Regions from separate parts of the Faecousia sp. genome, predicted to be linked through region 1. Evidence: predicted binding sites of a transcription regulator. Region 1 holds the regulator's gene; the other holds the start of a gene.
The links. The regulator NrdR, encoded in region 1, represses ribonucleotide reductase genes. The targets are predictions, from matches to a motif close to CACNANATNTNGTG.
Positions count from the first base shown of each region.

Region 1 (6,444 bases):
AATGATGTATGCCATGCGCAAGATCAAGCGCGACAATCCCGTTGATGCCCTGAAGAACGAAACGACCTGATCCGCGCCCATACGACAAAATTCGCCCCCGGCAGGATTTCCTGCCGGGGGCGAAAGGCTATGTTGTTGGTTTTTGTCGCTCGGCCAGCAGCCGCGCGGCCTCCGTGCGCATGGCCCAGACCATTTCGCACAGATATTTCGGAATGCCGGAGACGCTTCCCGTCTCGGCCATGGCCATGGCGGCGCAGGAGTGGCAGATGTGCCGGTTCTGGCAGCCGGTGCAGGTGCCGGAGAGACGTTGGGCCGAGCTGACGCGCGTCAGCTCGCTCCAGGCCTCGCGGAAAGGCTTGCCCTTCAGCTCGATGCGCGGCTTCGGCATCATGCCGCAGGGTGTCAGCCAGCCGTCCCACGTCACCCAGAACGAGGCGTTGCCCGCGCGGCAGGAGATCGTGCCGTCTACGGGGTCGACGCAGTCCTCGTCCAGACCGGGGGGCGGGGCGATGCCGCGCAGGATGTTCTGCAGGAAGCGGGTGAAGTCCTCCTCGCCGCGCTGCAGGCGGTAGCGCTCCATGTGATAGTGTGCCGTTTCCGCCGGGCTGAAGCGGTCGTTCCGCCCGACCATGGCCGGGTCGCGGCGCAGCGGGGGGAACATATAGGTGTTGACCTCAAGGATGAGGTCCCGTTCGGCGGCGTAGCCTACGATGCGCTCCAGATCGCCCGCGTTGTGCGGCGTGAGGGAGCAGTTGAGCTTGACGAGGATGCCTGCCTGCCGCAGCAGGGTGATGGCGCGGTCCACGCGGTCAAACATACCGCTGCGGCCGCACAGGGCTTCGTAGGTCTCATTGCCCGCGCCATAGAGCGTGATGTTGATGCGTGTGGGCGGATGCTCGGCCAGCCGGGCCACGCGGGCCTCATCCAGCAGGGTGCCGTTGGAGTTGATGGAGATGAGGAAGCCCATCGTGCTCAGCCGCTCGTAAAGCGGCCAGAAGTCCTGCCACAGGAACGGCTCGCCGCCGGTCAGCAGCAGATAGAGCATACCTGCGTCACGCGCCTGCTCGGCGATGGACAGCCACTGGATCAGCCCGACGGGCGGGCGCGGCGAGGCGGCAACCTCGGCGGGCGTCTTACGCACATAGCACATCTTGCAGGCGAGGTTGCACACCGGCGAAAGCTCAAAGGTACCGCTCAGCGGCGTGAGTGTGCGGCTGGCGCGGTCAAAAAGATACTGTGTCAGGCGTGGTTCAACATAGCGTTCAGGCTGTTTCATGTTCCAACTCCGCTTTCAGGCAGTCGACCGCGGCGCGGTCGGGCGTACAGGTCAGGGCGTAAACGGGAACGTCCAGCGCCGCCAGCAGGTCGCAGACCCGCGCGACATAGCGGTCGTCCCATAGGTTGACGGTCATTCCCGCATACAGGCCGCGGAACGCGGCGGCGGGGGAGAGGCGGCGCAGCGAGCACGCGCTGCCCTGCGACAGCAGGACGATGGCGCGCACGGGGCGGCTCTCGTTTACAAAGCAGTTCGAGGACCCGGCGTATGGCGAGCCGAAGGCCGTCCACACGCCGTCCATGCGGCGCAGCACGGTGCGGTCGCCGTTAAGGAGCTCCGCGCCCTCATAGCGCTGCCAGAGGTCCGCCTGCGTGGACTTGCCGATGCCGGATACGCCGGAGAACAGCAGCCCGCCGTAGCGCGTGGAGACGAACGAGGCGTGCAGGATCATGGCGTCCCGCTGCAGCAGCAGGGCCTCGAGGGCAATGTGGGAGAAGCAGTTGGCCGTCTCGGAGAAAAAGCCCCGGTCGGCCTCCAGATATTCGATGGTCTCGCGCCCGTCCTGCTCCAGGTGGCCGACGGCGTAGGGCCGGTCGCCCTCGCGCCGGTCGTGGAAGACGCGAAAAAAGCCGTCCTCCGTTCGGAAGACGGCAAAGGCATAATTTCGCAGAAGCTCGCGGCCGCGGACCTCGGGCAGAGCCTGCACGGGCAGCAGCGAGACAGTCAGGGGTGCTTCGCCGGGCGCACAGAGGAAGGGCTGGAAGCCGCGCGTGACCTCCGGCCGGAACGGCATCAGCAGGCGGATCTCACAGCCTGCGATGGAGAAAGAGATCGATTCCACGGATTGATCAGGAATTAAAGAGCATCGAGGAGAGCGTGCTGTTGGTATAACAATAAAAATTCATTTTCACTTCGCAGTTGTTGTTCGCCTCTGTAAAAGCACCCGTGATAATTCCATCGTCTACTTCGCGACCATCAGTAACAGTGCAAACAGCAATGTCATTGTATCCGAGCTTATTGGCGCACAACGCAATATGCTCGGCCAGCACAAAATTTTCGTAAAATACCTCGGGCTTCTGATACTGCTTCATCTGGAATTCCCCCTTCAGAATGCGAACGGCGGCGCGGATGCGCAGGAGAGGCGCGTCAAAGGACAAACCGCCGGATTTTCTTTAATTACCGTAATCATAGCGCAGAGAACGCGTTTTGTCAACGTTTTTTTGCAGAAAATGCAACTTTTCCCGCGGCTTCGTCCGGAATTTCCATATGTTTCCAGATAAGGAAGCAAGTTCTGCGCCTCACTTTTCCTCGAGAATTTTGTTCAGCTCGCGCATGAAGCTGTTGATATCCTTGAACTGGCGGTAAACCGAGGCAAAGCGGACATAGGCGACCTCGTCGAGCGGCTTGAGCCGCTCCATGACCAGCTCGCCGATCTGGCCGGTGCTGACCTCGCGCTCGAGGGAGTTCTGCAGGATCTGCTCGATGTCCAGCGCGGCCGTCTCCAGCGCGGCCAGACTGACCGGGCGCTTTTCGCACGCGCGGAGCATGCCGTTGAGGATCTTGTTACGGTCAAAGGACTGGCGGCTGCCGTCCTTCTTCACCACCACGATGGGCAGACTCTCGACGGTCTCATAGGTCGTGAAGCGCCGCTGGCACTGCAGGCATTCACGGCGGCGGCGGATGCTCAGGCCGTCGTCCGAGTGGCGCGAATCGACGACCTTGCTCTCGGGATAGCTGCAATAGGGACATTTCATGGCAATTTTCCCCTTTTGTTTCGTTTCTTTTAGTTTATCAAATCCTGTCAAATTTGTCCATTGCTTTTTTGCGTCAGCGGGACAGAAGCTCCTCCAGCACGTCCCGCACGGCGCAGGGCGTGACCGTCCAGCGGTGCAGTGTGCGGCCGAGCTGCAGCGCCTCGCGCGGCGTGGGCGAGAGCTCCGGCAGGCAGGCGCGGCAGCGCTCCTGCCCGCGGCGCATGCGGACCTCCAGCCCGAAGCGCCCGCCCGAGCGCAGCAGATAATAGTCCAGCCGGGCGCGGCGTCCGTCCGCGCAGCGCACCCCGGCGCGGCCGATCAGCGTTCTGTGTTTCATGGGACCACCTCCGGTTCCTATTGAACCACAGAACCGACCTGCGCGCTACGGTGAAATTTCTGCATATTCCGACAACGAAAGGAAGAAATCAGTCGAAAACTTCGCTTTTCCTTTCATTATTCGACAACGGGCAGAAAAACACCGGACGAAAAGTTGGAGAACAAGTCGCTATTTGTCGAAACTTTCCCGCCCGGGGAAGATCGGCGCGTGCAGCAGCTGCCGCGACAGCGCCAGAATGGCGGGGGAATCCAGGCTGTTTTCGATCGTCACGCTGCCCTCGCCCTGCTGCACCAGCAGCCCCGCGTCCAGCAGGCGGCGCTTTGTCTCGCGCGCCGTGCCCGCGCTGCCGTCCAGCAGCTCGACGTCCGGCCCCACCACACGGCGGATGGCTCCGGCGGCGAAGGGAAAGTGGGTGCAGCCCAGCACAAGGGCGTCCGGCCCGGCGGCAAGCACCGGGGCAAGCCGTGCAGCAAGGCAGCGCTCCAGTGCGGGACCGGTCAGCTCACCGCGCTCGACGAACTCCACCAGCTCCGGACAGGGGCATTTCAAAATATGGCAGTTCTCGGCGCAGCGCTGCAGCAGGGCGGCAAATTTCTCCTCGCGGAGCGTGGCCTCCGTGGCCAGCACGCCGATGCAGCCGCCGGGATGGCGCGAAACGGCCAGCTTGAGCGCAGGCTCAATGCCGATGATGACCCGATCCGGCCAGCGGGCACGCAGCGCACCGATGGCGGCGGATGTCGCCGTGTTGCAGGCCACGACAAGGGCCTTTGCGCCCCGGTCAAACAGGCGCTCGGCATGGGCGAGCGTCAGAGAACGAATTTCTGCGGTCGGGCGCGTGCCATAGGGCGCGTTGGCCGAGTCGCCGAAGTAGAGAAAATGCTCGCTCGGCATCTGCGCGACCAGCTCCCGCAGGACGCTCAGTCCGCCGACACCGGAATCAAATACGGCAATGGGGCCCATACGACCGCCTCCTTTCCAACGGTTGGTTTCTTATTATACACCTTTTCAGCCCAAAAAGCAAATTCCGGCAGGGAAAATGCAGCCGCGCGGCAAGCCTTCGCAAAATTGTGCTTGACAAGTGACCGATTGGTTACTATAATAAAAATGTGACCGAACGGTTATGAAAGGGGAGCGTACATGGCAGGCAATACCAAAGAGCGCATTCTGGAGGTCTCACTGGAGCTGTTCGCGCAGAGTGGATATCTGGGGACCTCTATGAGCGACATCGCAAAGCAGCTCGGCATCACAAAGGGCGCTTTGTATAAGCACTATCGCAGCAAGCAGGAAATTCTGGACCGGATCGTGGAGCGAATGAACGAAATGGACTATGCCCGCGCAGCGGAATATGAGATGCCGGAGACAGAGCCGGACGGCTTTGCGGAGGCCTATCTCCATACGCCGGTCGGCAAGATCCGCGCCTACAGCGAGGCGCAGTTCGACCACTGGACGAAGGAGCCGTTTGCCGCGAATTTCCGCCGGATGCTGACGCTGGAGCAATACCGCGAGCCGAAGCTCGCGCAGCTGTATCAGGACTATCTGGCGGGCGGGCCGCTGCAGTATATGGCGGCGATCTTCCGCAGGCTGGCGGATTCGGACGAGGCAGCGATGCAGCTGGCACTGGAGTTTTACGGGCCGATGTTTCTGCTCTACAGCGTCTATGACGGAGCGGCGCAGAAGGAGACCGTCACGGACCTGCTGCGGCAGCACATCGACCGGTTTATCGCACGCATCGAGGCGGAAAAAAGCCTGACGGCCGAAAAAACCTCTTGAAAAGGGCAAAAAGCGGATTATAATATAGCTAACGAACGTTAGTTAGTGAGGCGGACCCATGAAGCAGGAGGATACCCGGCAGAAAATTCTGGACAAGGCGCTGGAGCTGTTTGCGGCGAAGGGCTATGATTCCGTCAGCGTGGGCGAGATCGCGCAGGCGGTCGGCATCAAGGCCCCTTCGCTCTACAATCACTTTCCGGGCAAGCAGGCCATTTTCGACGCGATCGTCGAGGCGACGGCGGCGCAGTATGAGGCGGATACCGACCGGATCGACATCCATGTGCAGGATGTGGGGCAGGACATTCCTGTTTTTACGGAGATCACGGAGGACGCCCTGTTCGAGAAGGTACGGCAGATCTTCTCTTACTCCCTGCACAACGAGACCATCAGCCGCTTCCGCCGCATGATGACCATCGAGCAGTTCCGCTCGCCGGAGTTGGCGGCGCTGTACTCCCGGCGCTATGTCGGGCGCGTGCTGGACTATCATGCCGGAATTTTTCGCGCCCTGATCGCGGCCGGAGAAATTTGTCCGGAGGACCCGGACACGCTGGCGATGCTGTATGTCGCGCCGGTCGTGACGCTCCTCGGCGTCTGTGACCGCCAGCCGGAGCGCGAGGCGGAGTGTCTGGAGCGGCTCCGGAAGCATGTGGGACTCTTTTTTCGCATGGTTCATGGCAAAACGCCGGAAAGTGGGGGAGACGATGGAACAGCCCGGTGAACGGTGGGTCCTGTGCCCGATGTGCGGGGCGAAGACGCGCCTGCGCCTGCTGCAGCGGACGGTGCTGCGGGATTTCCCGCTGTTCTGCCCGAAATGCAGGCAGGAGCGCCTGATCAACGCGCAGAATTTTCAAATTGAATGGATCGATCAGCCAGACGCAAAGACGCAGTGCTGACCACGGTTATTGCTGTGGTCTGCACTGCGTTTATTTCTGCGATGCGGCAGGAAAGCAGGAGGAAAATATGAAGAAGAAAACCATGCTGCAGAAGCTGGGCCTTCTGGGCCTTGTCAGCTTCCTTTCGTACACGGCGGCCGTTGTGTTCGCGCCGCTGGCCTATCCGGACTACAACTGGATGGCGCAGGCGGTCAGCGACCTGAGCGCGGCGGACGCCCCGTCGCTGGCGCTGTGGAACCGGCTCAGCGCGCTATACAGTGTGTGCGAGGTCGTCTGCGTGACTGCCGTCTGCCTCGGCATGCAGGGGCGGAAAAGCGGGCTGCTGCGCACCGGCATCACGCTGTTTGCTGCAATGGAGTGGGTCTCGGCAGTCGGCTACCGGATGTTCCCGCTGTCCACCGGCGGCTATGCGGG
Region 1 is NZ_DBFZUT010000050.1:26,626-33,069, forward strand. It holds gene ACMKFF_RS05450 (ABC transporter permease) at 1-70, shown strand, start outside; gene ACMKFF_RS05455 (radical SAM/SPASM domain-containing protein) at 128-1,276, opposite strand; gene ACMKFF_RS05460 (hypothetical protein) at 1,263-2,117, opposite strand; gene ACMKFF_RS05465 (hypothetical protein) at 2,125-2,367, opposite strand; gene nrdR (transcriptional regulator NrdR) at 2,575-3,030, opposite strand; gene ACMKFF_RS05475 (DUF6514 family protein) at 3,104-3,367, opposite strand; gene murI (glutamate racemase) at 3,536-4,327, opposite strand; gene ACMKFF_RS05485 (TetR/AcrR family transcriptional regulator) at 4,505-5,137, shown strand; gene ACMKFF_RS05490 (TetR/AcrR family transcriptional regulator) at 5,196-5,855, shown strand; gene ACMKFF_RS05495 (cysteine-rich KTR domain-containing protein) at 5,839-6,030, shown strand; gene ACMKFF_RS05500 (DUF998 domain-containing protein) at 6,098-6,444, shown strand, end outside.

Region 2 (6,444 bases), on a different contig from region 1:
ACCTCGAGCACGGCGTCGATGTTGTTCTGCATATCCGGCACCTCGACATAGCTGATGGCGCCGCCGGGCGAAAGGGCCTGGAACTGCGACTCAAAGGCCAGCTTGTCGAAGGCGTTGATCTTCTCCGTCACATGGATGTGATAGGAGTTCGTGATATAGCTCTTGTCCGTCACGCCGGGGACGATGCCAAAGCGCTTCTGCAGGCACTTGGCAAATTTGTAGGTCGTGGATTCCAGCGGCGTGCCATAGAGGCTGAAGTCGATGTGCGTCTCCGCGCGCCACTTGGCGCAGGCCGCGTTCAGATAGCGCATAACATCCAGCGCAAACGGCGTCGCCGAGGGATCGGTGTGGGACTTGCCCGTCATATACTTCACGCACTCATACAGGCCCGCATAGCCGAGCGAGATGGTCGAATAGCCGTTGTAGAGCAGCTTGTCGATGGGCTCGCCCTTCGGCAGGCGCGCCAGCGCGCCATACTGCCACAGGATGGGGGCCGCGTCGGACAGCGTGCCCTTCAGGCGCTCGTGACGGCACATCAGCGCGCGGTAGCACAAATCCAGCCGCTCGTCGAAAATTTTCCAGAACTTGTCCATTTCCTTGCCGGAGGACAGCGCCACATCGACAAGGTTCAGCGTCACGACGCCCTGGTTGAAGCGGCCGTAATACTTCGGCTTGCCCGGCTCATAGTTCCCGGCATTGGCCACGTTGTCCCAGCCGTTGCCGGAGGAATCCGGCGTCAGGAAGCTGCGGCAGCCCATGCAGGTGTAGACATCGCCGTTGCCCGGCGTCTCGCCCTTTGAGAGCTTGAGCTCGCGCATTTTCTTCTCGGAGATATAGTCCGGCACCATGCGGCGCGCCGTGCACTCCGCAGCCAGCCGCGTCAGGTAGAAATACTTCGAATCCTCGTGGATGTTGTCCTCCTCGAGCACATAGATGAGCTTCGGGAAGGCCGGGGTGATCCAGACGCCCTTCTCATTCTTCACGCCCTGATAGCGCTGACGGAGCGTCTCCTCGATGATGATGGCCAGATCGTGCTTCTCCTGCGGATTACGCGCCTCGCCGAGGTACATGAACACCGTGATGAACGGCGCCTGGCCGTTCGTCGTCATGAGCGTGACGACCTGATACTGGATGGTCTGCACGCCGCGCTTGATCTCCTCGCGCAGGCGCTCCTCGACGATCTTGGAAATACGCTCCTCCGCGGCCTCGGCTCCGAGCTCACGGATCTCGCGCACCACACTCTCGCGGATCTTCCGGCGGCTGACGTCCACGAATGGGGCCAGATGCGTCAGAGAGATGGACTGGCCGCCATACTGGTTCGAGGCGATCTGCGCGATGATCTGCGTGGCGATGTTGCAGGCCGTAGAGAAGGAATGCGGCTTTTCGATGAGCGTGCCGGAAATGACCGTGCCGTTCTGCAGCATGTCCTCGAGATTGACGAGGTCGCAGTTGTGCATATGCTGGGCATAGTAATCCGCATCGTGGAAGTGGATGATACCGGCCTCATGCGCCTCGACGATGTCGCGCGGCAGCAGGATGCGGCGCGTGATGTCCTTCGAGACCTCGCCCGCCATATAGTCGCGCTGCACGGCGTTGATGGTCGGGTTCTTGTTGGCGTTCTCCTGCTTGACCTCCTCGTTGTTGCATTCGATGAGGGACAGGATGCGGTCGTCCGTCGTGTTGGACTGGCGGACAAGGCTGCGGGTATAGCGATAGGTGATATAGCGCTTGGCGACCTCGAAGGCCCCGTGCGCCATGATCTGGTCCTCGACGAGGTCCTGGATCTCCTCGACGGACAGGCTGCGGTTCATTTCCTCGCAGCGGATCTCGACGGCCTGCGCGATGCGGTCGATCTGCAGCGGCGTCAGGCGCTCGGCCTCCTCGGCCGCATTGTTGGCCTTTGTGATGGCCACGACGATTTTTTCGATGCGGAACGTCTCTTCCGCTCCGTTTCTCTTGATGATCTTCATGGTATTCTCTCCCTGGGCTTTGCCCGTTTCTCTGTGTTACTCCGAATTCTCGATCCTTTCAGAACGATCCCGGCCGTTTCCTGCTGCGCATTTTTTGAGGCAGTGCAGCATCCGGTCGTCGTTCACGCACCCCTATTATACTATATCTTGTGGTTATTTCAAGTCCTAACCACAATATTTTCCAAAAAACTTTTTAACGGGCCGGAATGCCTTTTTTCGCAGCAGGGCTTTCCTTTCCGGCAAAAGCGCGTTATAATGAATATGAACTTACGCTCTGGAGTCATGATTATGAAACGAATCGTCACCATGCAGGACCTGTCCTGCATCGGAAAATGCTCGCTGACCGTTGCGCTGCCGGTGCTCTCCGCCATGGGGCTGGAATGCGCCGTGCTGCCGACGGCCGTTCTCTCGGCGCACACCGCCTTCGAGGGCTTCCGCTATGAGCCGCTCTCGCTCACGCCGGTCGCGGACCACTGGCAGCAGCTTGGCCTGCAGTTCGACATGATCTACACCGGCTATCTCGGCGGCAGGGCTCAGGTGGAGCAGGCGCTCGACTTCTTCACGCGCTTCCCCGCCATGCGGCTCGTGGACCCTGTCATGGCCGACCACGGCGCGCTGTATGCCGGGCTGGAGCCGGACTTCCCCGCCGTGCTCCGCACGCTCTGCGCGCAGGCTGACCTCATCACGCCGAACATCACGGAGGCCTGCCTGCTGACCGGGCTGGAATACCGAGAGACGCATGACGACAGCTACATCCGCACGCTCCTGGAGCGGCTGCTCGCGCTCGGAGCGCGCACGGCCATCCTGACCGGCGTCCGGACGGAGCCGGGCCGCGTCGGCGTGGCGTGCATGGATGCCGCGGGCGCGGTATCGCAGTGCAGCGCACCGTATGTTCCCGCCGTGTTCTACGGCACGGGCGACCTGTTCGCCAGCACCTGCGCAGGCGCGCTGACGCTCGGCTGGAGCGTGCACGATGCCATGGAGCTGGCCTCCGCCTACGTTGCGGACACCATCGCCGAGACCCGGCGCGAACCGGACGCCCGCTGGTACGGCGTGAGCTTCGAGGCGACCATCCCCCAACTTCTCCGCCGCATGGCGCAAAGGAGGCCCTCCCATGCAGAAAATTGACCGCACGCGGCGGAAGCGCCGCTATCTCGCCCTGTCGTTCGCCGTGCCATTCGGCGTGATGCTGCTGTGCTTCATACTCGGCGGCCTGTGGCCGTTCGGTGACCGGCAGGTGCTGGCGCACGACATGTGGCATCAGTATTACCCCTTCTTCGTCTCGTTCCGGGAAAAGCTCCGCTCCGGCGGCTCGCTGCAGTACCTGCGCGAGGCAGGCATGGGCATCGGCTACCTGCCGCTGTATGCCTACTACCTCTCCAGTCCCCTCTATCTTTTGTCCGTGCTGGTCCCGGCGTCGCTGCTGCGGGAATTCTTCGCGCTGCTCGTTCTGACGAAGATCGGACTGGCCGGTCTGTTCTTCGCCGTCTTCCTGCGGACGGCGTTCCGCCGAAACGAGCCTGCGCTCGTGCCGTTTTCCATGATGTACGCCCTGTGCTCCTTTGTGGCGGGCTACTATTGGAACATCATCTGGCTCGATGCGCTGGCTCTCCTGCCGCTGATGCTGGCGGGCATGGTCAGCCTGCTGCGCGAGGGCCGCTTCCGCCTGTATACGCTGGCGCTGGCACTCTCGCTGCTGTGCAACTACTATCTTTCGTTTTTCTGCTGCATCTTTGTCGGGCTGAGCTTCTTTGTCTGGTGCATCTGCCGCTGGGACGGCTGGAAGCGCTTTTTCCGCCGCTTCTGCCGCATCGCGCTGTGCACGCTGCTCGGCGTCGGCATGGCAGCCGTTCTGCTGCTGCCGACGCTCTACGGCCTGCAGAACACGCATTCCGCCGGGAACGAGGCGCCGGAGCTGCTGGCGCTGAATATTGCGGAGGACGCCAACGGCAAAGCCTCCGAGGGTCAGAGCACGCTGGACCTGCTGAAGGAGCAGACGCTGCCGGGCCTCGCCTACGGCGCGCGCCGCGTGCTGGCCAATCTGCTCACCTCGACGGAGCCGACGAAGATGGAAGGCCTGCCGAATGTTTACTGTAGCTTTGCCGCCGTGGCGCTGGCCGTATTCTTCCTGTGCTGCAAAAAGGTCCGCCTGCGGGAAAAGCTCCTGAGCGTCGGCCTTCTCGCCTTCTTCCTGCTGAGCTTCCTGTTCCGCACGCTGGATTATTACTGGCACGGCGGGCATTTCCCCAATATGCTCCCCTATCGCTTCAGCTTCCTGTTCAGCTTTGTGCTCATCGTCATGGCCTACCGTGCGTGGACGCTGCTGGACTGCTTCCGCAAGCGATATCTGTTCGTCATCCTTCCCGTCTGCCTCGGCATTATCCTGTGCGGGCTGGGGCTGGAGGGCAGCTTGCGCCGGATGCTCCTGAGCGCGCTGGCGCTGGCCATTGTATGCCTTGCGCTCGTGCTGTATCGCCCGGAGCGCAGGCGGCAGCTCCTCAGCATGGCGCTGCTGTTTGCCGTCATCGGGGCAGAAATGGTCTGCAGCATCGCCATGGGCGTGGCAAAGGTCTCGCTCACGTCCCGCTCGTCCTATCCGCGCGAGTCTGAGGATGTGCAGGCCGTTCTGCAGGCCGTACCCGAGGGCAGCGGCCGCGTGGAGGTCACGTCCTACCAGACGCTCAATGACGCCGCGCTCAACGGCTACCGCGGCATTTCCGTTTTCACCTCGTCGGCAAACGTCCGCTTCAACCGCTTCAGCCGTTCGCTCGGTCTGGCCTCGTGGCCCGCAAGCAACCGCTACCTCTATTATGAGAGCAGCCCGTTCACGAACCTGATGTGCGGCCTCGAATACCTCATTGACCGCGACGGCCAGCAGCGCGACACGTCCTACACGACCGTCGCCGCGCAGTCCGGCAATGTCCTGCTGCTGCGCAGCCGCGCCTATCTCGGCCTCGGCTTTGTGGCGGACCCTGCGCTGGGCAGCTTTGTGGCGGAGCAGAACGTCTATAACCCCATCAAGGAGCAGGAGGAAATGTTCCGCATGGCCACGGGGCTGGATGACGCGCTCTATACCCACCTGAAATATGACACGCTCGAAGCGCCGGAGGCCTGCGATCTGCGCGCCAGCGGCACGAGCGGCACGCAGTACAGCTATTCCACGCAGGACGCCGACGGGCAGAGCGAGCTGAGCATCTCCTATGTCGTGCCGCAGGACGGCCTGCTCGTCGCCACGACGAAGTCGTCCGGCAACTATGACCTGACCGTCTACCGCAACGGCGAGCGGCTGTTCACGCGCAATATCAAGGTCCGCTGCCTGTTCAGCCTCGGCTGCTTCAAGGCGGGCGACACCGTCACCCTGACCTACCCCGTTGCCGAGGGTAAGGAGGGCACGATCTCGCTGGACGTGGCCGAGCAGAACGACGCCGTGTTCGACGAGGGACTTTCCCGCCTGTCCCGGAGCGTCTGGAACGTGACGGAGGACACGGACACCAGCCTGTCCGGCACGGTGGACGCCGCAGAGGACGGCCTGTTCTACACGTCCATCCCCTACGAGAACGGCTGGCGCGCCTATGTGGACGGCGTTGAAGTCCCGCTGGCGCAGACGGCCAGCGCCTCTTCCGAGAGCGTCCGGCTGACGGACGCCGTCATCGCCTTCCCGCTGACGGCCGGGCAGCACACCATCGAGCTGCGCTACACCGCGCCCGGCCTGAAGACCGGCGCGATCATCTCCGGCGTGAGCCTCGGCCTGTTCGTGCTGCTGGCGCTGCTCCTGCGCCGCCGCCCGCTGTTCGGCGGCGAGGCGGACGTGCCGCCCGTGACGGAATTCGCCCTGCTGCCGGATAGCCTGCCGGAGGCCCCGGCAGAAGCCAAAACGCCCGAAAACGCAGAAGATACCACGCCGGAGCCGGACGATCTGGACGGCTGGCGGCAGTGGCTCGATACCCACCCCGAACCCAATGATCTGAAAGGAGATCTCCCTCATGCAGAATTATGACCCGCAGCAGGACGTCATCCCTGCCGCCCCCGAGCCGCAGCGCCCGGTTCCCGGAACCGCAAAGGCGTTTTCCATCGTCGCCTTCGTCTGCGGCATCTGTTCCCTCGTCACGCTTTTTGTCGGCATCCAGTTCGGCATCGCCGGACTCGTGTTCGCGTCCCTCTCGCGCCGCCGCGCGGGCTTTGACCTGCCGCGAAACCGCAAGGGCCGCATCATGTCCATCATCGGGCTGATCGTCTCGGTGCTGTGGCTGATTCTCTATATCATCCTCTTCGTCTACGCCGTGAACGGCATTGTGGACGGCACCATCCCCACCCCGACGGAGGGCTTCTACTTCTTCAACACCTGATACGCAAAAAAATGGCCTCCACCGCACAGCCGGTGGAGGTCAGCTTGGCGAAAAAGGCCCGAAGGGACTTTTTGACAAGCTGTGCCGGGAAAGCCCTAAGGGCTTTCCCGGCAGTTTTTATCTGTTCC
Region 2 is NZ_DBFZUT010000033.1:7,530-13,973, reverse strand. It holds gene nrdD (anaerobic ribonucleoside-triphosphate reductase) at 1-1,970, opposite strand, end outside; gene ACMKFF_RS03910 (pyridoxamine kinase) at 2,259-3,098, shown strand; gene ACMKFF_RS03905 (YfhO family protein) at 3,085-5,967, shown strand; gene ACMKFF_RS03900 (hypothetical protein) at 5,954-6,316, shown strand; gene ACMKFF_RS03895 (PF20097 family protein) at 6,434-6,444, opposite strand, start outside.
Region 2: the regulator NrdR is predicted to act here: its motif matches at 2,109-2,122, upstream of nrdD (anaerobic ribonucleoside-triphosphate reductase).